Regions from separate parts of the Exiguobacterium sp. MMG028 genome, predicted to be linked through region 3. Evidence: riboswitches for the same ligand, from Rfam matches in the RefSeq annotation. Region 3 holds a riboswitch; each other region holds the start of a gene.
What was found. Region 3 has a riboswitch for thiamine pyrophosphate ahead of thiW (energy coupling factor transporter S component ThiW). Riboswitches for the same ligand answer to the same signal wherever they lie in the genome.
Positions count from the first base shown of each region.

Region 1: it holds a riboswitch for thiamine pyrophosphate, as region 3 does, so the genes downstream of both, PJK55_RS02905 (YkoF family thiamine/hydroxymethylpyrimidine-binding protein) here and thiW (energy coupling factor transporter S component ThiW) in region 3, are expected to answer to the same signal.
Region 2: it holds a riboswitch for thiamine pyrophosphate, as region 3 does, so the genes downstream of both, thiT (energy-coupled thiamine transporter ThiT) here and thiW (energy coupling factor transporter S component ThiW) in region 3, are expected to answer to the same signal.

Region 1 is NZ_JAQJIN010000001.1:534,331-542,432, reverse strand. Features, by position in the region: gene PJK55_RS02920 (energy-coupling factor transporter transmembrane component T family protein) at 1-101, opposite strand, end outside; gene PJK55_RS02915 (ABC transporter ATP-binding protein) at 83-1,426, opposite strand; gene PJK55_RS02910 (ECF transporter S component) at 1,419-1,994, opposite strand; gene PJK55_RS02905 (YkoF family thiamine/hydroxymethylpyrimidine-binding protein) at 1,987-2,577, opposite strand; TPP riboswitch at 2,660-2,760, opposite strand; gene PJK55_RS02900 (GTP-binding protein) at 2,820-4,019, opposite strand; gene PJK55_RS02895 (hypothetical protein) at 4,131-4,397, opposite strand; gene PJK55_RS02890 (SMP-30/gluconolactonase/LRE family protein) at 4,410-5,291, opposite strand; gene PJK55_RS02885 (class I SAM-dependent methyltransferase) at 5,431-6,039, shown strand; gene rlmN (23S rRNA (adenine(2503)-C(2))-methyltransferase RlmN) at 6,077-7,138, opposite strand; gene PJK55_RS02875 (amidase family protein) at 7,204-8,102, opposite strand, start outside.
Region 2 is NZ_JAQJIN010000001.1:931,753-939,854, reverse strand. Features, by position in the region: gene rlmN (23S rRNA (adenine(2503)-C(2))-methyltransferase RlmN) at 1-153, shown strand, start outside; gene PJK55_RS04985 (Stp1/IreP family PP2C-type Ser/Thr phosphatase) at 162-896, shown strand; gene pknB (Stk1 family PASTA domain-containing Ser/Thr kinase) at 902-2,851, shown strand; gene rsgA (ribosome small subunit-dependent GTPase A) at 2,894-3,781, shown strand; gene rpe (ribulose-phosphate 3-epimerase) at 3,785-4,441, shown strand; TPP riboswitch at 4,462-4,562, shown strand; gene thiT (energy-coupled thiamine transporter ThiT) at 4,636-5,211, shown strand; gene PJK55_RS04960 (thiamine diphosphokinase) at 5,208-5,795, shown strand; gene rpmB (50S ribosomal protein L28) at 5,853-6,041, opposite strand; gene PJK55_RS04950 (Asp23/Gls24 family envelope stress response protein) at 6,294-6,656, shown strand; gene PJK55_RS04945 (DAK2 domain-containing protein) at 6,679-8,102, shown strand, end outside.
Region 3 is NZ_JAQJIN010000002.1:647,876-655,977, reverse strand. Features, by position in the region: gene PJK55_RS10590 (putative quinol monooxygenase) at 1-124, shown strand, start outside; gene PJK55_RS10585 (VOC family protein) at 139-1,023, shown strand; gene PJK55_RS10580 (LTA synthase family protein) at 1,059-2,876, opposite strand; gene PJK55_RS10575 (VOC family protein) at 2,965-3,363, opposite strand; gene PJK55_RS10570 (VOC family protein) at 3,363-3,785, opposite strand; gene PJK55_RS10565 (GNAT family N-acetyltransferase) at 3,904-4,380, shown strand; gene thiW (energy coupling factor transporter S component ThiW) at 4,409-4,894, opposite strand; TPP riboswitch at 4,962-5,062, opposite strand; gene PJK55_RS10555 (hypothetical protein) at 5,108-5,848, opposite strand; gene PJK55_RS10550 (hypothetical protein) at 5,922-6,614, opposite strand; gene PJK55_RS10545 (AAA family ATPase) at 6,709-7,629, shown strand; gene PJK55_RS10540 (DUF58 domain-containing protein) at 7,632-8,102, shown strand, end outside.

The DNA of each region.
Region 1 (8,102 bases), on a different contig from region 3:
ATGACGAGCGGTGTCCAAGGGTTGTAAAACAGTGCCAGACCGAACATGATGACCGTCAATGTCACAAACTTCATCGTCGGATTCATGTCATGGAGTGACATCTTTCTCCCCTCCCTTGCAATCGATAATCAAGGAGCATCTCTGTGTTCTTCCATAGTTCATCCCCGAACGGTCCCGAAAGTTCCCCATCCTTCATCAAATAGAACGTATTGGCGATATTGGCGAACGATAGGTCATGGGTTACGAACAGGATGGTCTGCCCTTGTTCCGCATGCCGCTTCATCAGCGCCTCGAGTGCATGGAGTGACGCTTCGTCCTGACCTGCAGTCGGTTCATCGAATGCAAGCAATTGCTTATTCGATAGCGACTGGATTCCAACTGCGAGCCTCCGTTTTTGACCATGGCTAAGGGATAACGGATGGAGGAATCTCTGATTATGAAGCTCCATGTCAGATAACACGGTCTCAATTGATGTTTCGTGACCAAACTGCAACTCTCGCTCAACGGAGTTCATAAAAAATAGATGTTCTGGTGATTGTGGCACGAGTCCGACCCGATGATCGTGTTCTGTTAAGCTTCTTAAAAATGTCGACTTCCCGCTCCCATTCGGTCCGAGAATGGCAATCACTTCTCCAGCCCGGACGTGGAGCACCGTCTCGTTGAGCTGAAACGAATCACGTCTGACCTCTTTAACCTTGTAGCGTTGAATAGCTGAGAGTGACGCGTTCGACTTCACGAATGCAAAATCCTCGACCGGACGGAATGATTCATTCCTAACGACACACCCTCGCTCTAACTCAATATGCCAGTCAAAGTAATCCCCCCATAGATGAGGGCGATGCTCGACGACAATGACGTTCAGGTCTTTCATCTTGTCGAGCCATTTTACAAATTCTTGCGCGGTCACTGGGTCTAGATGCGTCAACGGTTCATCGAGCAGTAGCCATTCCGGTCTTCCGACTAGAGCGCACGCAACAGCAATCCGCTGTTTCTGTCCGCCTGACAACGAATCGATTTTTCGGTTTCGATAATCACTCAACTGTAACGATTCGAGGATTTCCGTCACGCGTTGTTCGATGTCTGAGACAGGTGTCGACAAGTTCTCAAGTGTGAAGATCAGTTCTTCTTCCACCCGCTCCATGACAAATTGCGTATCCGGGTCTTGAAACACCGTCCCAACCCGCTGATTGATTTCGCCAGGTGCATAGTCGTCGTATGATCGTCCAAGTAGTTCGAGTCTACCATCAAGGATTCCGTCACAATTCTCCGGATAGAGACGGTTGAATAGCGCGAGAAGTGTCGACTTCCCGCTCCCGCTCGCCCCACTAAGAATCGTACGACCTTGACGGATTGAAACGGTCACGTCTTCAAGAATCGCCTCAGAACTCTCTGGGAATCGAAAATGAAGTGACTCTGTCTCAACCATGGACGTTCCCACTTCGTGAAATCGCATAACCGCGAAGTGATCCTGTCTTCAGCAATAGGTCACTGAGCAACTTCCCACCGATCCCAGCGATGACCATCCCACTGACGGCTCTTAGCCCGAACATCGTCGCCACATAACCTGGCTCTAACATCGCGAACCCACTCATGAAATATGTATAGACGAAACTCGTGACAGCCGACCCAAATCCGGCCAGCATAAGAACCCATAGCTCATAACGTCTGTAGCCCGTCATCGCAAAGACGGCTTCTGCCCCTAGACCTTGAACGATGCCGACCAAGATGATGCGTGGCCCAATGGCATTCCCAATCAACATCTCAATCGTTGCGGCCATCACTTCTGAGATGAATGCCGCCCCCGGTTTGCGAATGATGTATGCCGAGATAATCGATACGATAAACCAGATGCCAAAGATCCACTCGTAGGCGATGGGACCGATCAACCCTGCCCACAAGTTACCGATATGAACGAACAATAAATAGACGACCGCGAAGACAACAGATAATACGGAGACAAGGACGACTTCTTTCAATTTCCACGATTTAAGCATGTCGCCCTCCATGTGACGGACTATTTACGCTGAACGTCACCGTCATGACAACATGTCGGTTCTTTTCGCGCGTCCGCTTAAAAGCCCCCTCATAGTACGAGAACACGTCATCTAAGTTCCCATGGATGCCTGATGCATAATGCATCGACTCGTTATAGACACCAGCCTGTTTTGCTTGCTCGATTTCTTCATAGATGAGTTCCATGTAATTGTCAGCACCCATCGGATAGAGTGCGAACTGCGAAGACACATACTGGTCTCTTGATGCACCGTTTGATGGTTCGCTCGGAGCCTCGAGTGCCTCATCTCCCGTTGAATCTCCTGGACAACCGACAGAGAACGTTCCGCTCATCGAGACGTGCTTCCTTTCCTCCGAAGCAAGACTCAACACCGTTCGAGCGACGTCAAACACATGCTCGACTCGTCCACGGATGACCGTCGACACGTCATCCGTATGTTTCCACACACCTGACAGATCCGTTCGTTTTAGAGCACCTTTGATTGTCCCGACAAAATCGTCTGTCATCGGGCTCAGTGTGAATCGAAACCCGACAATCGGACTCGTACCACATGATTCATTCATTCTATTTCCCCCTCTAAATGTGTTTGCATAAAAAAAGCCGCATTCATGAGAATGCAGCAACAAAATCTATACAAACTTGCATAGAGAAAGTGCCGCACTTCCTCACGCCAGTATTATCTGGATCGAGTTATAAGGGATCGGAGCCATGCTCTCATCTCAGCCGAAGCACCCCTAGTGCAGTCATTAATATGCGGTTACTTATGCAGTCACAGTATAGCGATGTTTTAATCTTTTGTAAACGGTCAATCTGAATACGTGACGAATTGACCCGTACCAGGGAGCGGATCATGGAGCGTATCCCACGATGTTTCCATCTCCTCATCCGTCAACAAGCAAGCGTCAAGTGACCGCTCGACCGTCTCCCGGTCCATTCGTTGACCGATGAGGACCAATTCGTTCTGTCGGTCTCCGTACGGCTCGATGTAGTCTTCGCGCAGTTCTGGTTCGGTTGCAAACATAGCCTCTCGTTCACTCTCCGGAAGTGTCGCTAACCAACGACCCGCATGTTCGAGCGTTGATGCATACCCAGCCTGCGAAAACAGACAAGCGAGGTCGTTTCGTGTCGCAATCCATAAGAAACCTTTGGCACGAACGATTTCTTCAGGGTAATGTTCCATCCAATTCATCAAACGCTCAGGATGGAATGGTCGACGCCGACGGTAAACGAACGAACTGATGCCATACTCTTCCGTTTCCGGCGTATGTTCTTCCGACTCGAGTTCTTGAATCCAACCTGCAGCGCGCATCGCTTGGTCAAAATCGAACAACCGGACGTCTAGTAGGTCGTCTAACGCCACATTCGAGTAGGTCGACGTCAACAACTTAGCACTCGGATTGAGCGTTTTCAGTAAGCCCTTCATCTCCTGCAGTTCTTCTTCAGATACCCTGTCCGCCTTGTTCAATACGATGATGTCCGCAAACTCGACTTGGTCGACGAGAAGGTCGACGACTTCACGTACGTCACCTGTATCGACGGCTTGTTGGCGTTCCATAAGCGATTCACCGGAATTGAAATCTTTGAAGAAGCGGTACGCATCGACGACAGTGATCATCGCATCGATATAGACACGGCTCGTCAAATCGATCCCGAGCGCGTCGTCGGCATACGTGAACGTCTGCGCAACGGGAATCGGCTCAGAGATACCAGAAGACTCGATAATGATGCCATCTAGCTCGCGATCTTTCGTCAAGTCATAGACGGCTGTCAACAAATCTTCTCGGAGCGTGCAACAGATGCATCCGTTCGAAAGTTCGACTAATTTTTCATCAGTCCGGGAGAATCCTCCTTGCTCGATCAACTTTTCATCGATATTCAGTTCACTCATATCGTTCACGATGACGGCATATTTCTTGTGATCTCGGTTATGTAAGATGTGGTTAAGCAGTGTCGTCTTGCCGCTACCAAGATACCCAGAGAGTACCGTAATTGGAATTCGTTTCATGATATATCCTCCATTTAAATCGTAATGATTACTTTTTATATAATGGAATGGGAACATCTTTTTGTCAACAAAAAAACACGCCACACGGACGTGTTTTCGAAGAAAGTATAATCATTCTTCCAACGCTCTTCGTTCTGCTTCTGAGCGCGGGTAAGCATTCGCCTGCCATTCAGCCCGATAAATCGAGTCGAGTTGAGTCAATCCGACTTCATCCTCGTCTTTGTCTGAATCGACGCTCGGCACCTCATCCCACTTTGGGTCGAGGTACGAATGGTCTTTTTCACGTGCTCGATTTTCTTGGATCTTTTGAATCCCCATCTTAACTGCTGCAGCAACTGCCAACCCAATACCTGCTCGAACCAACAGTCGTTTCACCATCGTATTTCCTCCTCAGCGACCGAAACGATACAATGGCATCCCTTTCACTTCTGTGTCGACGATAAATACCGATCCCGCATCTGGATATTCGGCAAGCGCCTCCTCATCCATTCCTTCACGAGCCGTCGTGATGGCTAATCGATTAAGCCCATCCCCGATAAAGGCGCATGAGGTGACATTCGGTGCAGGAACATGCACTTCCAATAATTTTTTACCTGTCGAAGGGTCCCAACGTGACACTCTTCCACCAGCGTAATGTGCAATCCATAGACAGCCTTCAGAGTCGGACGTCATCCCGTCAGGAAAGCCTTCTTCCTCTGAAAAATCAACGACGACCTCTCCGTTCGAGAGCGTTCCTGACTTCAAATCAAAATCATACTTCCGAATTTTTTCAGTCGGTGTATCGATATGATAGAAAACGGAATGGTCAGGGGACCATGTCAACCCGTTCGAAAGTGTCAACCCGTCCATAAGTGTTGTTGTCGTTCCATCTCGATCGACTCGATACAATGTCGCTTCGTTTTCTTCATCCTCAAGGTGAAGCGTACCTGCAAAAATGCGACCATATGGATCAGCTTTCCCATCGTTGAAACGTAATCGACCATCAGGGTCATCCAACTCGACAATCTTATTTAGATCTCGATTGATTTCATCCCATTCATAGATTCCGTCTTTCAACCCAAGGACGACACCATCCGTCACTTTTGGTATGACAAAACCGACTTGTTTTCCGACCTCGAAAGAAGAGATTTCGTCTTCTCGCTCGTCATACCACCATAACGTATGACCTTCAATATCTACCCAATAAAAACGCTTCAATTCAGCATCCCAACAAGGACCTTCACCAAGCGTATTTCGTACCCGAATCCATAACGACGCATCTACTCTCTCCATTACTTAGCCTCCACTCTATCCATTAGTTCAGAAATCTATTCCCTTCTCCCATCTGGACTATGCATGAATTCAGAAAATCGTGATGGATTTTCACCGTCGTCCGTTCGATTTGCTATAGTGAAAGAAAAATAGAGAGGAAGTGAATGTCTTGTCTAAATGGGATGAACGATTTAGCTCGGAGGATTATGTGTATGGGACAGAGCCAAACGAGTTTTTACGTGAATGGTTCACGTCTCATCAAATTGAAGGAAAACATGTATTGGCCATCGCAGAGGGGGAAGGACGAAATGCAGTCTGGCTCGCCACGCTCGGCTTCAACGTCGAGATGTGGGACGCTTCAAAAATAGGACTCGAAAAAGCGAAGCGCTTGGCGACTTCACGAAACGTCACCCTTCAAACGAAGCAGATTGACTTGAATGAAGCGGTCTGGTCGCAAGATACGTATGACCTAGTCATCTGCATCTTCGGCCACTTCCCACCACAAGTCAGAGAAAAGGTGCTCGCCGGTATTCAAAAAATACTACGACCTGGTGGCGTATTCCTGACTGAAGTGTACTCTACAAATCAACTTGCCTACGGGACAGGTGGACCAAAAGACTTCTCCCTTCTTTACACCGAAGAGATGTTCCACCAACTAAATGACGATTTCGCACCTCTCCTTTTGCACGAGACGGTCGTTTGGCGAGAAGAGGGATCACTCCATCACGGTGAATCAGCTGTGATTCAATATGTCGGACAAAAACGATAAGCGAATGGCCTCCCCGAAATTCGGAGAGGCCATTTGATTACTTCGCGCCTTCGACGTTCATATGCTTACTGCGGAGCTGACCGCAAGCTGCATCGATGTCTGTCCCGTGTTCGAGACGGACACCCGTATTGACGCCACGCTTTTTCAAGATATCATAAAACGCCATGATATCTTCCGGTGTGCTTCGCTCATATTGGATATGCTCGTTGACCGGATTATACGGAATCAAGTTGATATAAGACTTGTCTTTGATGTCTTCAATCAAGTCCGCGAGTTCTTCCGCATGTTCCGGTAAATCATTCACTTTTGAGAGCAAGATATACTCGAATGTGATCCGCTTATTCGTCTTCTCGACGTAATAGCGAATCGACGGCATGAGTTTATCAAGCGGGAACGCCCGGTTGATTTTCATGATTCGTGTACGGAGCTCATCGTTCGGCGCATGGAGAGATAGCGCCAAATTGATGCGTAAGTCGAGGTCCGCAAACTTATAAATCTTGTCAGCAAGACCACTCGTCGACACGTTGATTTTACGTGGGGCGATTGCAAGACCACGCTCATCTTTTACGACGCGCAAGAAGTCGACCAAGTTATCGAAGTTATCGAACGGTTCACCGATTCCCATAACGACGATATGACTGACACGGTCCCCTTCTCCTTCTCCATCGAGGAAATGTTGGACAGTCATGATCTGCTCGACGACCTCACCAGCCGTCAAATCACGTGTCTTTTTCAACAAGCCGCTCGCACAGAAGCTGCAGCCGATGTTACAACCGACCTGTGTCGTCACACAGACCGAGCGACCATATTTATGACGCATGAGCACCGTCTCGATATAGTGACCATCATGCAATTTAAGTAAAAATTTGACCGTTCCATCGCCCGCTTCTTGTTTGACGAACAGTTCTTGTGTCGAGATGACATATTTCTCAGTTAAGTAATCGCGTACTTCGTCACGGACGTTCAGCGCGTCCATCGATTTGACTCGATCGATGTAGAGCGAGTCCCAGACTTGACGTGCGTGGAAGGCACCATATCCTGCTTCCGTGCACTCGTTTGTGAGCTGATCGAACGTCAACCCGTATATAGATGATTTCATTCTAACCTGTCCTTTCTCTAATCCGCATACGTACCATTGTAGCGGACGTCAGAGACGGGTGCAACTTACGAATAATCTGGAGGCGTCGGTCGTGTGATGAACTGTTCGAACGCATAAGCGACACGAATCAAATCTCGTTCCGCAAAGCTCGTTCCCGTGAACGATAGACCGAACGGGGCCCCGCTCTTTTTTCGTTTATAAGGGACCGTGATTGTCGGGTGTCCTGCTTTCGCAGCCATGTCATAGTTCATGTCATGTGGCAGGACGATTGCGTCCAGTTTTTGTCCTTTTAATAGCTCATCCATTCCGTCCACTTTTGCGAGATGAACATCATCAATCCGACGGTCGAGATAACTAGCTTCGACGAGACGCCCTGAACGTGCATCTGACTGTTCAAAGATGGTCTGCCCGTGCGGAATCGATTCGGGGTGGTCCGCGTTCCATTCGATCAAGTCGGAAAGCGTCTTAAATGGCACAGTTGTGTTCGCAAGATACGCCTCAATCCCAAGCTTGAATTCATCAAACAAAATATCTGCCTGTTCTAATGCATCGTGTTTCGGTAACGTGATCTCGACGAGTTCAACCTCGGCTTGACGCAGCAATCGAAGTGCCTGTTCATACAAACCGACTTCTTCGTCTGAAAGATTTGGCTTGATAAATCCGACACGCATCCCGACCGCTTGACGGACATCGAGACATGTCACATAAGGCGGTCCGACTGGAGTTTCCCATGTCGCAGGATCAGCCGAATCTTCACCACACATTGTCTGCAAGGCAACGACCGCATCACGAAGGGTACGCGCCATCGGTCCAGCCGTATCCTGAGAACGTGAGATCGGAATGATTCCTGAACGACTGATCAAGCCGACGGTCGGCTTGATTCCGACGATACTATTATGCACACTCGGGTGTACAATCGAGCCGCTCGTCTCAGATCCAACGGCAAGGAGTGTCAGGTTTGCCG
Region 2 (8,102 bases), on a different contig from region 3:
TACGTACGCACACCGAGAGCTCAGATCTTTGCCTTCGAAAAAGTGCTCAAAGACCGCAATGTGAACGTGACGATTCGTCGCGAACAAGGTTCGGATATCGATGCTGCTTGTGGGCAACTTCGAGCGAAGGAGCGCGAACAAGAAACGAGGTAATCAGAAAGATGGAATTAGCATTTCGAACAGATCGTGGACAAGTACGCACACAAAATGAAGATGCAGTTTTAATCTTAGGCGATGCCTTTTCAGGAATTGCGCTCGTTGCCGACGGAATGGGTGGACATGCAGCGGGAGAGGTCGCGAGTCAAATCGTGATTGAAGAGTTTCGGCGGGCTTTCCCGTCTCTCCCGTCGACCCCTGTCGACATCGAACAATGGTTCCGCCATCACATTCACTTGGCGAATGAACAAGTGTTGCAGTTTGCGAAACAGTCGAATCTCGTCATGATGGGAACGACTGTGGCGGCCGTTTGTTGGAACGGTGAGACGGTTGTCATCGTTCATATCGGCGATAGCCGTGTCTATGCCCTGCAAGCGAACGAATTACGACGTCTTACAGAAGACCATTCTTACGTCAACGTGCTCAAACAGCTCGGTGAATTGACGGAAGAAGAGATGCGCGTTCATCCGAAGCGAAATGTCATCACCCGAGCGATCGGTTCAAGCGAACAAGTCGAGCCTGACGTACAAGTGCTCGCTGACCCTGAGTTTGAAGTGATTTTAATTTGTACGGATGGATTGACGACACATCTGACCGATGGGGCGATTCAACACGTTTTACAACAAGCTGTATCGGCTGATCAAAAAGCAGATCAACTGATTGCGGAAGCCAACCAATTGGGAGGGAGCGACAACATTACGGTCGCCCTCGTTCAATTCACTGATAGAAAGAGAGGATGAATCCGATGCGAAGCGGAGAACGAATCAACGATCGTTATCGGATCGAACAACAAATCGGCAGCGGAGGCATGGCAAATGTCTACCGGGCTCATGACGAGATTTTAAACCGAACCGTCGCCATCAAGGTGTTGCGATCTGAATTCTCACATAACGAACAATTTATACGTCGGTTCGAGCGAGAAGCCCATGCGGCTACGAGTCTGAACCATCCGAATATCGTCGCAATCTACGACGTCGGCGATGAAGATGATTTATACTATATCGTCATGGAGCACGTCGATGGCGTGACGTTAAAACAATATTTGCAGGAAGAATACATATCTGTCGATGAGGCGTTGCGCATCATGGGACAGATTTGTGATGCGATTGACCACGCCCATGCGAACCGAATCATTCACCGGGATATCAAACCACAGAATATGATGATCGATCAGCATGGAAACGTGAAGGTGACCGATTTTGGGATTGCTGTGGCGATGTCGAATGCGACGTTGACGCATACGATGTCTGTCCTTGGCTCTGTCCATTACTTCTCACCTGAGCAAGCTCGTGGGAAATTTGCGGATGAAAAATCGGACATTTACTCGCTCGGTGCGGTCCTTTATGAATTGTTGACAGGTCGTGTACCGTTCATCGGCGAGACGCCGGTCGCTGTTGCGCTTCAACATTTGCAAGATGACCCGATTCGACCGATGGACTTAAATCCGAATATCCCACAAGCGCTTGAGAACTGTGTCATGCAAGCCTTGTCAAAATCACCTGGTGCTCGTCATGCATCGGTCGCAGCCTTTAAAAAAGATTGCATGACCGCGTTGAGCCGCGAACGAGCCAATGAACCGAGACGACTCTCGGCAAATCAAGACGAGTTCGACCAGACGCTCGTCATGGCACCGGTTATGCCGGAAGAAAAACAAGATGTTCCGGTTACACCAGCACCGGTCACGCCACCAAAAGAACAGGAACCAGAAGAGGTTCCTGTGAAAAAGAAGAAACGAAAATGGTGGATTTGGATTCTACTCATCGTTCTATTGATTGGTGGAAGCATTGCCGCTTACGTGGTCGCTGATGAGATGTCACGTTCGGTCGTGCCGGATGTCGTCGGTATGAGTATCGGGGATGCGACGACAGAACTTGAAGCTTCCGGGTTTGTCGTCGAAGTGACAGAGCGGGCGAGCGATGACATCGCGGAGGGTGAGGTCATTTCGCAAAATCCACAAGAAGGACGTAAACCGAAACGTGGAACGACCGTGACGATTGTCGTATCGGCCGGGAAAGAGACAGTCGAAATGCCGAATGTAGAAGGTCTTTCGCAAACTGCCGCCGAACGTATGCTGAAAGACTTGGCATTCAGCGACCTTGAAATCACAACAGAAGCTTCCGAAACGGTGAATAACGGAGATGTGATTTCCCAATCGGTTGACCCAGGTGAAGAGGTCGTTCCTTCAGAGGTGACGGTCACACTCGTCGTGTCGACAGGGAGCAATAAAGTGGAACTATCGAACCTTGCTGGGTATACGTTCGACGAAGCATCCATTTATGCTGAACAGAACAAACTGAAAATCGTAAAGCGGGATGAATTTTCGACAAGTGTTCCAAAAGGTCAGATCATCCGTCAACTTCCGACAGCCGGGACAGCAGTCGACCCGGGAACTGAGCTCACGGTCATCGTATCGGAAGGCGTTGAACCGACCGATATTTCAATTGAACGTGAAGTGGCTGTGGAAGTCGAACAGCCGGACAAAGACAAGAAACCGAAGACGGTAGAAGTCGTGATTCGTACGGTTGACGCACGCGGTGAGATTGAGGTGCTTCGTGATCAAATCACAGAGACGACAACGTATTCATATACGCTCGTCATTGCCCCTGACGAAGTCGGGACGGCGACGATTGAAGTCGATGGAGAGATTGTTCGAACAGATTCAGTCACATATGCACAAGCTGAAGAGGCACAATAAAGAGGTGACGGAGTCGTCACCTCTTTTTTAAAGGAGGTAGTCATAATGAAAGGAACAATCATTCGCCTTCAAGGCGGGTTTTACGATGTGATGACCGAGACGAATCAAGAGATTCGTTGTCGGGCTAGAGGGAACTTTCGAAAGCGCAACATCTCACCTGTCGTCGGCGACGATGTGGTGATTCAAGATCAAGAAGATGGAACCGGCTATATTTTAGAAGTGGAAGAGCGTCAAAACCACCTCGTTCGCCCGCCGATTGCAAATATCGATCAGGCGTTTCTCCTCTTTTCCGTAAAAGAACCGGCGTTTTCGTATCATTTGCTCGACCGTTTCCTCGTCCTCATTGAATCGAAACAGGTTCATCCGATCATCGTCTTGACGAAGATGGACTTGCTTGATGAACATGAAGTCGAGCCGATTCGGGAGGCGGTTGCACGCTATCGCGCCATCGGGTATGAGGTGATTGAGACATCGACGGAGCATGCGCGCGGAGTGGATCAAGTACGCGGGCTCTTCGAAGGGAAGACGAGTGTCTTCGCCGGTCAGACCGGTGTCGGAAAAAGTTCGTTACTCAACGCCGTCGCACCAGAGCTCGAGTTGGCGACAGGGAAAATCTCTAAATCACTCGGTCGAGGGAAGCATACGACGCGTCACGTGACGCTGATTCAATTAGCGGATGGGCTGGTTGCTGACACACCTGGATTTTCAAGCTTGGAGTTTCCGCAAGAACTTGAGGCGGACGAACTCAGATGGTGTTTTCCTGAGTTCGTGGAACGCCATGACGATTGTAAGTTCCGCGGATGTGCTCACCTCAATGAACCGGGATGTGCCATCAAACAAGGCGTTGAAAATGGTGAAATCGCTTCAACACGGTACGAGAATTATGTTACCTTTATGGAGGAGTTAAACGATCGAAAACGGAGGTATTGACAGATGATTAAAATTGCACCATCTATTTTAGCGGCCGACTTTGCCAATTTGGAGGCTGAAGTGAAAGCTGTTCAAGAAGCGGGAGCGGACTATATTCATTTTGACGTCATGGACGGGCAGTTCGTACCGAACATCTCGATTGGTCTACCCGTACTCGCAAGCTTGCGTAAAAAATCAGACATGGTCCTTGATGTGCATTTGATGATTGACCAACCGGAACGCTACGTCGAAGACTTTGTGAAGGCAGGAGCGGACATCGTCACCGTTCACGTGGAAGCGACAAACCATTTGCATCGCGTCTTGCAACAAATCAAAGCGGCAGGTGCAAAATGTGGAGTCGTCTTGAATCCACATACACCACTCTCGACGATTGAGCACGTGCTTGCGGACGTCGACATGGTATTGCTCATGACCGTCAACCCAGGGTTCGGGGGACAAGCCTTCATCGAATCGGTCGTACCGAAAATTTCAGCACTCAGTCAGCTCCGCCAAGACCGTCAGCTTGATTTTGAGATTGAAATCGATGGTGGTGTCAACGCGGAAACGGCAAAACATTGCATCGACGCAGGGGCTGATGTCCTTGTTGCGGGATCAGCCATCTATAATCAACCAGATTATAAAGCAGCCATCGATAGCATTCGTGGCGCATCTCGTGTATAATCGACGATAGAACAACAAGATAGAGTCGCAAGGGGTGTCACATGATGTGGCTGAGAGGCATACGCTAACCCTTTGAACCTGTTCCGTTCACACGGACGTAGGGATGTGGCGAAAATGCACGTTGCGAATCCAAGCAGCATGGCGTTTACGTCATGCTGCTTTTTGTCGTTCAACCAAATAAAGGAGGAAGAAAGATGAAATCACGTTTCAAATTACAAGCGCTCATTGAAATTTCATTGTTTGCAGCGCTCGGGCTCATTTTTGATTTGCTCATTCCATACCGTTTGCCACAAGGGGGATCCATCAGTTTAGCGATGCTCCCGATCTTTGTGATGGCATTCCGCCACGGACTAAAAGGTGGTCTCGCGACAGGTGCCCTCGTTGGGACACTCCAACTCTTGTTCGGTGCCTATATTTTCACGCCCGTACAATTCTTGCTCGACTATACGGTCGCTTATGGTCTCGTCGGAATGGCCGGCGTTTTCGCGGGGCGTGTGAAGCAAGCTGCGAGCAACGGGGCGACGAAGACGCTTGCCACATATTTAGTACTCGGGGCGCTCCTTGGTTCGATGTTACGATACGCGGCGCACGTCATCTCGGGAATTGTCTTCTTTGCTAAATATGCAGAAGGTCCGGTCGTCGCCTATTCACTCGGCTACAATGCTACGTATATGGCACCATCCTTTGTCATCTCAGCCATCGTGTTGGTGCTCCTCTTCACGACAGCACCACGTTTCACGCGTGTGGCGACACGGGATCTCCGTCAATGAATATATTGATTGTCGCGGCGAGTCCGGAACCCATTCCGGACTTACCGCGTGATGCCGATTTTGTCATCGGTGTCGATGGTGGATATCAAAGATTATTAGATGAAGGGATCATGCCAGACGTCGTGGTCGGGGATTTTGATTCGTTTAAAGGACTACCGCCTGAGGAGGCGCTACGCTATCCTTCGGAGAAAGACGTGACGGACTTAGAGATTGCACTAGCGTTCGCGAGAGAACGCGGGGCGACACGGATGGATGTATATGGTGGCTTAGGCGGACGCATCGATATGACGTTTGCGAACGTCGGCTTACTTGAAGCGTATCCGGAGATGGTTCTTCACGGAGAAGGTCAAACGGTTTATCTCGTGAGAACAGGTAGCGAGGTCATTATGAAGCGAGACGGGCACTATCTTTCCTTCATGCCTTGGAAGACGGCCACGATCTCGATTGAAGGTGTCAAATATCCACTCGACCATCATGAGGTCAAGAGTGGGGAGGCGTTGACGATTTCGAATGAATGGATCGAAGCGTCTGCCCGATTGACGGTCCATCAAGGAATGGTTCTCGTCATGATCATCAAAAAATAAGCAAAAAAAAATCCCATCGGCGAATGCCGCTGGGATTTATTCGTTCGTGTATAAGTATTATACGCGTTCAACGAGACCTGATTTAAGTGCGCGAGCTGAAACCCAAACGCGTTTCGGTTTACCGTCAACGAGAATACGAACTTTTTGTACGTTTACACCCCAAGTACGTTTTGTCTTGTTGAGTGCGTGCGAACGGTTGTTACCTGATTTAGGTGATTTACCTGTTACGTAGCATTTACGTGCCATGCGTTTCCCCTCCTTTTTTATGTGGGTTCGTCCTAATAGACACTCGTTTATATTAGCACGGCTTTTTTCCCGATGCAACTAGAAAATCGTACCATGACAAGAAAAAAACTTGACATTACTCTCAAGGATTTGAATAATGAATGAGGTTATCGCGTTAATTGACCGAGTTTCTGGAGCAGGTTCTTTTAATAACTAGGTACTTATTGTAGAATGTACATTAGGAATCATTCCGAATAAAGGAGGCTACTCCATATGGCAATTGAAATGAAGACAACATATGGCAATATTGACATCACAAGTGACGTCATCGCGACACTCGCAGGTGGTGCAGCGATGGAATGCTTCGGTGTGGTCGGCATGGCTTCACAAGCACAATTAAAAGACGGCATTGCTGAATTGTTAAAACGTGAAAATTACGCGCGTGGTGTCGTCGTACGTCAAGAAGACGAAGACGTACATATCGACATGCACATCATTGTAAGCTACGGAACGAAAGTATCTGAAGTTGCATACAACGTTCAGAGCCGAGTGAAGTATACGCTCGGAGAAACTTTAGGATTAAACGTTTCGTCGGTAAATATATTCGTTCAAGGCGTTCGTCTGACGAATGACTGACGAAAACGGAGGAGGATTTGGTGTGGGTTTAAAACGTTTAGATGGATTGGCGCTCTCAAACATGATCGCGAACGGAGCGGCCAACTTGAGCCAAAACGCAGATTATGTGGATTCGCTTAACGTCTTCCCGGTTCCAGACGGAGATACGGGAACGAACATGAACTTGACGATGACGTCGGGTGCGAAAGAAGTAGCAGCGATGAACTCATCAGATATCGCAGAGGTGTCATCGAAGTTTGCTCGTGGACTACTTATGGGAGCACGAGGAAACTCAGGCGTTATTTTAAGTCAGTTGTTCCGTGGATTCGGTAAAGCGGTTGAAGGCAAAGCGGAACTGACAACGGTTGATTTTGCAGAGGCGCTCAAGCGCGGTGTCGACACGGCATACAAGGCGGTTATGAAACCGGTTGAAGGAACGATTTTGACGGTTGCTCGTGAAGCGGCCGACGAAGCGCTTCTTGCGTCAGAGTCGACAAGTGATTTCACTGAATTTATGAAACGTGTCATCGTAGAAGCGAAAGCATCGTTAGACCGTACACCGGACTTGTTGCCGGTATTAAAAGAAGTCGGCGTCGTCGACTCAGGCGGTCAAGGTCTTCTCGTCATCTACGAAGGATTCCTTGCAAGCCTTGAAGGAAAAGAACTCGAGAAACCACATGCACCTGTCATGGATGCGTTGATCGAGGCAGAACATCATGCCCATGCTGCACAAGGATTCATGTCAACAGAAGACATTGAATTCGGCTACTGCACGGAAATCATGGTTCGTTTCCAAGACGATAAGTTAAAGGATGCGCCGTTCAATGAAGACGCATTCCGTAACGAATTGTCAGAACTAGGAGATTCTCTCCTTGTCGTCGCGGACGAAGAACTCTTAAAAGTTCACGTTCACGTCGAGACTCCAGGTGAGGTCATCACGAAAGGTCAGCGTTTCGGTGAACTCGTTGCAGTCAAAATCGAGAACATGCGTCAACAACACTCGACAATCCTTGAAGAAGAACACGGCGCAAATCAGCACGGTGTTCAACAGGCCGAGAAGCCAAAAGCACCATTTGCGATCGTAACGGTGGCAATGGGTGAAGGTGTCAGTGAATTGTTCCGTTCGCTTGGGGCGGCACATGTTATCGAAGGCGGTCAGACGATGAACCCATCGACAGAAGATATCGTCAAGGCGATTGAATCTGCACATGCGGAACATGTCTTTATCTTCCCGAACAACTCAAACATCATCATGGCTGCTGAGCAAGCGGCGTCTGTCGCACCATGCGGCGTCTCTGTCATCCCGACGAAGACGGTCCCACAAGGTCTTGCGGCTGCAATCGCCTTCAACCCAGAGGCGGATGTCGAGATGAACGAACAAGCGATGAAAGCGGCTGCCGCGACTGTGAAGTCTGGTCAAGTCACTTACGCTGTTCGTGATACGAGCATCGATGGCGTGGAAATCAA
Region 3 (8,102 bases):
TGAAAAGTATCAAGACGAAGAGGCGCTCGATCACCACATCCATTCATCGCATTATCAGGCATATCGTGATGAAGCTGGGGAGCTTCTCGCCGTGCGTGACGTCTATCGTTTGCATGAAGTCTGAAAGGAGACTTTCTCATGATTACGCAACCTGTGATCCCATGTATTTGGTTTGAGGAGAACGTCGAGGAAATCGCCAAGTGGTATGTCTCCATCTTTCCAGATTCGTTTGTCGACTATACGACGAAATTTTCAAGCTCGCCAGCAGGCGAGACGACGATTGTGACGTTATCGCTCGCTGGACAGTTCTTTCAGTTACTCGGGGGAGGTACGACGCAAGAACGAAATCCGTCCATTTCCTATATGGTATCGCTCCCGACGACAGAAGAAATCAATGCGCTATGGGAACGATTATCTGACGGAGCGGATATCTTGATTCCATTAGATACGTACGACTTCAGCCAGCGTTATGGATGGTTGAAGGACCGTTACGGGGTTTCTTGGCAAATCATGCATGATGGGGGGATGGACATTCAGCTCGTGACGCCATGCCTCTTATTTGTCCAGAATGCGTTCGGTCGCGCCGAGGCGGCGATGAACGATTGGATTTCCATTTTCAAAGATTCGTATGTATTGGACGGACATACGGTACGATACACGGAAGAAGACGGGGATGAGCTCAACGGGAAAATCAACTATGCCCGCTTCGTCTTATCCGGCCGAGAATTTGTCGTGATGGATAGTAATGAGAATCATATGTTTTCATTTAACGAAACACAGTCGCTCATCGCTTTTTGTGAGACACAAGACGAAGTCGATACGTACTGGGAGCGGTTATCGGCTGTACCGGAAGCAGAGGAGTGTGGGTGGCTGAAAGATCGCTACGGCGTCTCGTGGCAAATCATTCCGTGGGAAATGGAAGAGATGATGACGGTCGGTTCGCAAGAGCAGATTGAACAAGTCGTACAGGCGTGTCTGCCCATGAAAAAACTCGATATCGCGACGTTGCGTAAAGCCTATTAAACAAACCTCCCGAGACAAATAGCTCGGGAGGTTTTTCATGGACTCATTTGTGAGAGGGCATCTTTCTCGATGATGGTATCCGAGAGACGGAGCTGGCTGGCCGCACGGTCAATGTAAGGGGCGCATCGATCGAATGCGACCGGTTCTTCCGTCTCGACGGAATAGCATGTGCCGTTACCAGAACGTTCGGTCAAGTCTGGTTCATAGTAATGGTCTTCATATCGGAAAGCGCCCGTCCGAAAGACGGTCAAATTCGGCGTATCATTCAAGAGGGAGTCGCCAAGCATATACGCCGGGGAGATTCCAAGTACATCGAGAATCGTCGGTGCGATATCGATTTGTCCACCGCTCGCCTCCATGACTTTTCCTGTCGTCAATCCTGGTGGTTTGATGAAGAGAGGGACAGCACGGTCGAGTTGAAACGCGTCAACCGTTGAGTCCACTTCTTCGATGGTAGCCATTTCTTCTCCAGGTGCCGTCAGACCGCTATCATGGTCACCATACATGACGAGAAGCGTCTCATCCCACAACCCATCTTGTTTCAATCGTTCGATGAACTGACCGACCGCCGCATCGACGAAATGAACGGTATGGTAATAGTTTTCGAGAAGCGGGTCGTCAATTTCTGACAGGTCCAATTGTTTCTGGTCCTCCGGAATGTCGTACGGCGTATGACTCGTCAATGCGACTAAAAACGCATAAAACGGTTCATCCAACTCTTCCATGAATCCGACGGACGTATTCAAGAATTCCTGGTCGTTGAGTGCCATCCCGATGATGCCTTGGTCGGGGTAGTCTTTGTCGCTAAAGAAATGATTGAATCCGATATTGTCATAAAAATCATCCCGATTCCAAAAGTCTTTACGGAAGGAGTGCATGGCTGCCGTATCATAGCCGGCCTCGTTCAAGGACTGAGAGAGCGCGCTAAATTGATTTCCCGGGAAACGTGTGTACACTGAACCGGATTTGACAGGGTAGAGTGACGTGTTGACGATGAACTCCGCATCGGATGTCCGCCCCTCATGCGTCTGATGATACACGTTCGGGAAATAGAGCATGTCACGTCGCAATCGATTTAAGTTCGGTGTCAATTCCTGTCCATTGATGCGTTGATCGATGACAGATGTTTGGAACGATTCGAGTTGTAGGACGATGACGTTTGTATCCGGACTCGGGGCACTTAATTCTTGATAAGAGAGTGCTTGGATTTGAGAACGCTCCTCGTCTGTCAGGGCTTCGTTCCATCCCATCGCACGTTCGACACCTCGAGCGACATCCATCGCGTGATAGCCCCAATAACCGAGATGATAGTATTCACGCATATTCGAGATTGGGTCGTCTGCAATCCATTTTTCTCCGCGCTGATAACTGAGGGTGAGCGGAATCGTGAAGAGAAGAAATCCGAGTGCGAAGCCGGCAATTGCCAATCGTCTTCCGTTCCGCTTCGCTTCACGGACAGGGTGATACTTGATGTAACGTAAAATCAAGCCGTAGATGATGAGGTCGATGAAGAAGAATGCATCAATCGGGCGGATAAGCGTCAAGAAGCCACCCCCGACATCTCCCATCTGTCCGATATCAGACAGTAAGGCGACAGATAATAAGTCTTCAAAATAGCGATAGTACCAGACGTCCGAGACGAGTAGGGTACTATGTAAGAACAGAGAAACGTATAAAATCCATCGACGAATCGGGTAAGACACGGCGAGTGCCCAGCTCGTCAGGAGTAGAATCGTCGCCAAATTGATGAGGAAAAACGAGAAGTCGAACGCCGTCGCGGTCAACCAGCTAAAAAAGAAGAGCTTTGCCAGGGAGAGTGACAAGTAGCTCCAATAATCGAGATATTTGATCATGAACAACACATCCTTTTCATACCCATTCCCGATGAGGTGAGTGAGGGAAACGTGAAGATGTGTCCAACAAAAAAAGAGGCACGGGGCCTCAGTTAATCAGAAACGTATCGCGCAATTCGATGATGGTTCCTTCCGGTGCTTTCAATTTACTTAAATGACCGTCGACGACGAAGTAGATGTTGCCACCGTGCTTCGGCAAGAACGTGACACCGAGCTGTTCGAGTCGAGCGACTTCCGCTTCGAGATCATCCACATAGAGGGCGAAATGGACGGGACCGGCCGCATGTTTCGAATAGTCTTGTAACGTTTCATCCGTTTTAGCAGTCTGGAGCTCGATATAAAAATCTCCGAGTTTGAGCCAACTATTGAAGTCACGTGTGTGGAAGTTTGGCGACTCTTGGACGAGCTCAAAACCGAGCGCTTCGTAAAATGACTTTGATGCGGCATAATCTGGTGTTTGGATACAGATATGGTGAATTTGTTTCATTAAGACTTTCCTTTCGTTTGTAGGTCGTTCACGCGATTGCGGTGGAACGGGGAAGTCATATCTTCCGAGATAAGACTGATCGTATGGCCATCCGGGTCCACTACGTCAAAACAGGACATGCCTCCGAAATCGTGAAGCGGTGTCGCAATCAACCCTGCTTGTTCGAACGATTGATACGCGAACTGGATGTCTTCACAAATGACGTTGAAATAGACATGGGCTTGTCCTGACGCATCTTTGAACGTTACGGATTGTGGTGACGAGGTTTGGATCAATCCGAGCTGAGTCGAACCGCCTGGTAGACACAAACCGATGCCTCCTTCCCAGCGACCAATTTCTTGAGCATCAAAATAAGTGGTATACCAGTGTAGGGACCGTTCTACATCTGATACGGGAATGAAGATACTTCCGATTCGGAACATGTGATAACCTCCCTTTCTATTTCTAGTGTAGCGAATGCATGGTCTCGAAGATACGGGGGGAGAAACTTTTTACGGGAGAAAGCGTATGAAAGAGAGAGAAAATCAATGAGGTGAAAGCATGAAAGGAAATGAAATCACGATTCAACCGATTGATGCACTCAATCGAGAGGCAATCATTGCTCTGACAGTGGACGAGAAACAATCACGGTTCATCGAGACAAATGCCGAGTCGCTTCAAGAGATGGTCGAGGATACGAAATATAATTGGCAGAGCTATGCATTTTATGACGGTGCGCAACCGGTGGGTTTCATGATGGTCGGAGCAGAAAATCAGACAGAACGCTATGTGTGGCTCGATCGTTTCATGATGGATCAACACGAACAGGGGAAAGGCGTCGGGACGAAGTGTCTACGCATCGCAGTGGCATTTATCCAGACAGAGTACGATGTGGATGATATCATCCTGAGCCTCCATCAAGAGAATGAAGTCGCGAAACGATTTTATGCAAAGAACGGCTTTGTCGACAGCGGCTTAATCGATGAATCGAACGGCGAAGCAATCTGGGTCTATCACACAAAAAACCGACCGTCATGAGTCGGTCGGATTCCTAAATCAAAATACGTTATTTGAGTATGCTCGGTCGCAACTGTTTGACACGTGATAAGACGAGCCAACCGAGAAGCGCGCCTGTCAAACTAGAGGCAAGGAACGCTGGAACGAAGAAGAAGGCACCGAACGTCGAACCCATCAACAGTTTCGCATACGGGACGGCAATCAACGAGGCGATGACACCGGTTCCGATGATTTCTCCGAGAGCGGCAGCATAGACGCGATTCGTGCGAACGAAGAACATACCAGCAAGAAGTGCACCAATCATGCCACCGGGGAACGCGAGAAGTGACCCTGTGCCGGTCATGACGCGAATGAGTCCGGTCACGAATGCGACGAGGACGGCTCCGATTGGGCCGACGGTAACTGCGGCAATCACGTTCACCATATGTTGAATCGGATAAGCGCGGGCGACACCTGTAGGAATCGAGATGAACATCGAGCCGACGACGGCGATGGCAACGAGCATTGCCATCCAAGTGAGTTGTTGAATACGCATGAATAGTCTCCTTTCAAAAATAAAAACGCCACGTTTCCAGACGGAAAAATGGCGTGGACATACAGAGACGTATCCCAAGCCACTTCCCTACGCTGGTATGAGCCAGATCAGGTTCGAAGGGTCCGGCACAAATGCCGTCTCAGCCCGAAGGCTCCCCTAGTGGTCGTTTATTGACTTGAGTATAGCATAGCTAAAATCGGAAGGGGGGTGAACTTATCCCTCATTCTTGGCTAACAGGTCCTCATAGTCCTTCTCGCTCCAAAAGAGCGGTGAGATGGATTCGGGACCTTTTAAAATTTCTCCATCCTGGTCGTATACGATGGCATACCCGCTCTCGACATCGAACACGAACAAGTCGGCAGTGACTTCGGTCACGCCATTCCCGGCGATAATCACATCGTCGATTGGTTCCCGTGCCAGTTCGACACCTGCTTCATCGAGTTCGACGAGGAGGGCTGACGTGTAGGCGTGACGGTCATAGACCGATTGAAATTCATCCTGCGTAAGGACGACATCGGTAGGAGGGGCACTCGTTCCGAATTTCCGATTCTCTATCTCTTCGACATACTGAAGGAAAGACTCCTCTTGCCAAAACAGCGGAGCGACCGACTCGGAACCGTTGATCAACGTCCCGTCCTGACTGTCGAATACCGTGGCATACGTCCCGTCGTCGAGCTTGAACGGATAAATATCTGCATATGTGTGCTCGAGACCATTGCCGGCGATGATGACGCGTTCAAACGTTTCGCGGAACGGTTTGATGCCTTGTTGTTCGAGCGCAGCGAGGAGCGGTTTCGTTTGTTCATATTGGTCATAGACGTCTTTAAAGTCTTCACGTGTCCATTCTGTGATGGGTTCATCCGGTGATTCGATTGGAATCGGATTGTCTGCCACCGTATCCGTACAACCCGTCAGTAAAAGTGCACTTAATCCGAACATCGCCCATCGTCTCATGATTTCATCCCCTCAACTTACATTTTCCACCATTTTATCATTCATGACGAAAAAGCAGAACCTGTGCACATTCTCACTCGGGGTGAGGGCGTGTTGTGTAGGAATCGAGTGTATTCTTAAAGTGGAGTGTGTCTTCTTCAGAAATCGTTACTCCTGAGGATGTGCCGTAGCGAACCGCATGATAAACGGACGGATTCATCGGTAAATCGATGCGTCGGAACCACTCTTGCAGTGTCTCATGAGCACGCAATCGCTTGGCTGGTACGAGAGATTGGTTGAATGTGATCAGTGCATCGCGAATCGGGACGTTCGTGAACGCTGTGAGCGTCGAAACGGACGAAGCGTTTTCGTGTTGTAGCGATTCGACAAGCTGGTCTGCGTTTGAATCAACATGATCTCGTGCGCGAACCACACGTCGTTTCCGTTTTAGATAGATATAAAAGGACAGGCAACCGAGCGCAAGTAAAGCGACGAATAACCCGAGATTTCGTCGTGTGGATTCTCCAGATTCCGTGATTCTCTCAAAAAAGTTAAGCTTTCCTTTTCGAGGATCTAATTCATACGGGTAATCTGCTTTGGATTCACCAATTAAAATTCCATCATCTTCATCCGATAAGAGATCAGTCGGAGGACTATTATTTTCCTCGACCGGTATCGTTTCCGGGTTATAGAGCCACTCGAATACACTCGTCGCAATCACCATCATCGTGAACGTGCCGATGAGTGTGGTGGCAATCATGAGAAAAAACTTGTTCGTCCAGCGCAAGAAGTTACCTCCTTTTTGAATGTTCAGACTATTTGTTGTTTATCTTACCATAAAAAGGTAAAGTTTGATTAAGACAAAAAATGGAGGTCATCATATGGGCATGGAACAGGTCATCAAACAGTTGAACGAGGTGTATTTAGGCAAAGAGGATGTCGTACGTCTCTGTTGTACGGCGTTACTCGCGGAAGGACATATTTTGTTAGAAGATGTTCCGGGAACGGGGAAAACGTTACTGGCCAAGGCGATTGCAGCTAGCTTCGACGGCGCGTTTTCTCGGATTCAGTTCACGGCCGATTTGTTACCGTCTGACGTGATTGGCGCAGATTATTTCAACATGCAGACCCAGACGTTCGACCATCGACAAGGACCGATCTTTGCGAATATCGTCTTGATTGATGAAATTAACCGAGCGGTCCCACGAACGCAGTCCGCCTTGCTCGAGGCGATGGAAGAGCAGCAAGTCTCCATCGGGGGAGAGACGTATCCGATGCCAAAACCATTTTTCGTCATCGCGACGCAAAACCCGATCGAATCGGCCGGGACGTTCCCGTTACCGGATGCCCAGCTCGATCGCTTCTTGATTTCAATTCCAGTCGGTTACCCTGATGTCGCGGAAGAACGGGAGCTCCTCTTGCAAGTCATGCGTCAAACACGGAAAATCGTGGAGGCGGTCGCGACGTTAGACGAGTTACGCCGCGCACAAGAAGAAGTGAAGCAAGTATCGATTCAAGATGACGTTCTCGATTATTTACTCGGGCTCGTCCATGCGACACGAGAACATCAATCTGTCGAGGTCGGTGTCAGTCCACGAGGAGCCGTCGCGCTCATGCGGGCGTCTCAAAGTTATGCCTATCTGAACGATCGATTGTATGTCATTCCGGAAGATGTGAAAGCCGTGGCACCTTATGTATTGGCACATCGCCTGACGTTGACGCTTGAAGGAGGCATCAAATCAACGAAACAGGACATCATCCGTTACATCTTAGACACCGTTTCTGTTCCGGTCGAGGGTTGACGATGACGTTCTCGACACATAACGCCCTACAGAAACAATGGATTACGGTCTATGGATTCGCTGGGGTGATTCTCGTATTCGTCCCGTACATGGAGATTGTCGGATATGCCCTCTGTTTACTTGCGGGCATCGTCTGGTTCTTCGAATGGACGCGGAAACAGTTAGAGCGAGCCCTTCGTCTTCATATACATACACACGAATCTCTTCTCTTTGTTGGGGATGAGACGGAAGTGCAAGTGATGCTAGACGGAAGTGAAACCCTCGAACGACTCGGGCTTCCGGTTCGCGTTCGTCTGAAATCCAATACAGCGCTTAGCTTTCCAGACCACGATCGTTCCCCAACTAGTTTAGATATGACGTTACGGACGGATCAGGCCCGTCACGTGCTTCGTGTTCAGGCCGAATTTCGGGGACCGGCTTATATCGAAGAGTGTGTACTCGCTGTGACGCTCCCGTTTCATCTCGGGACGTAT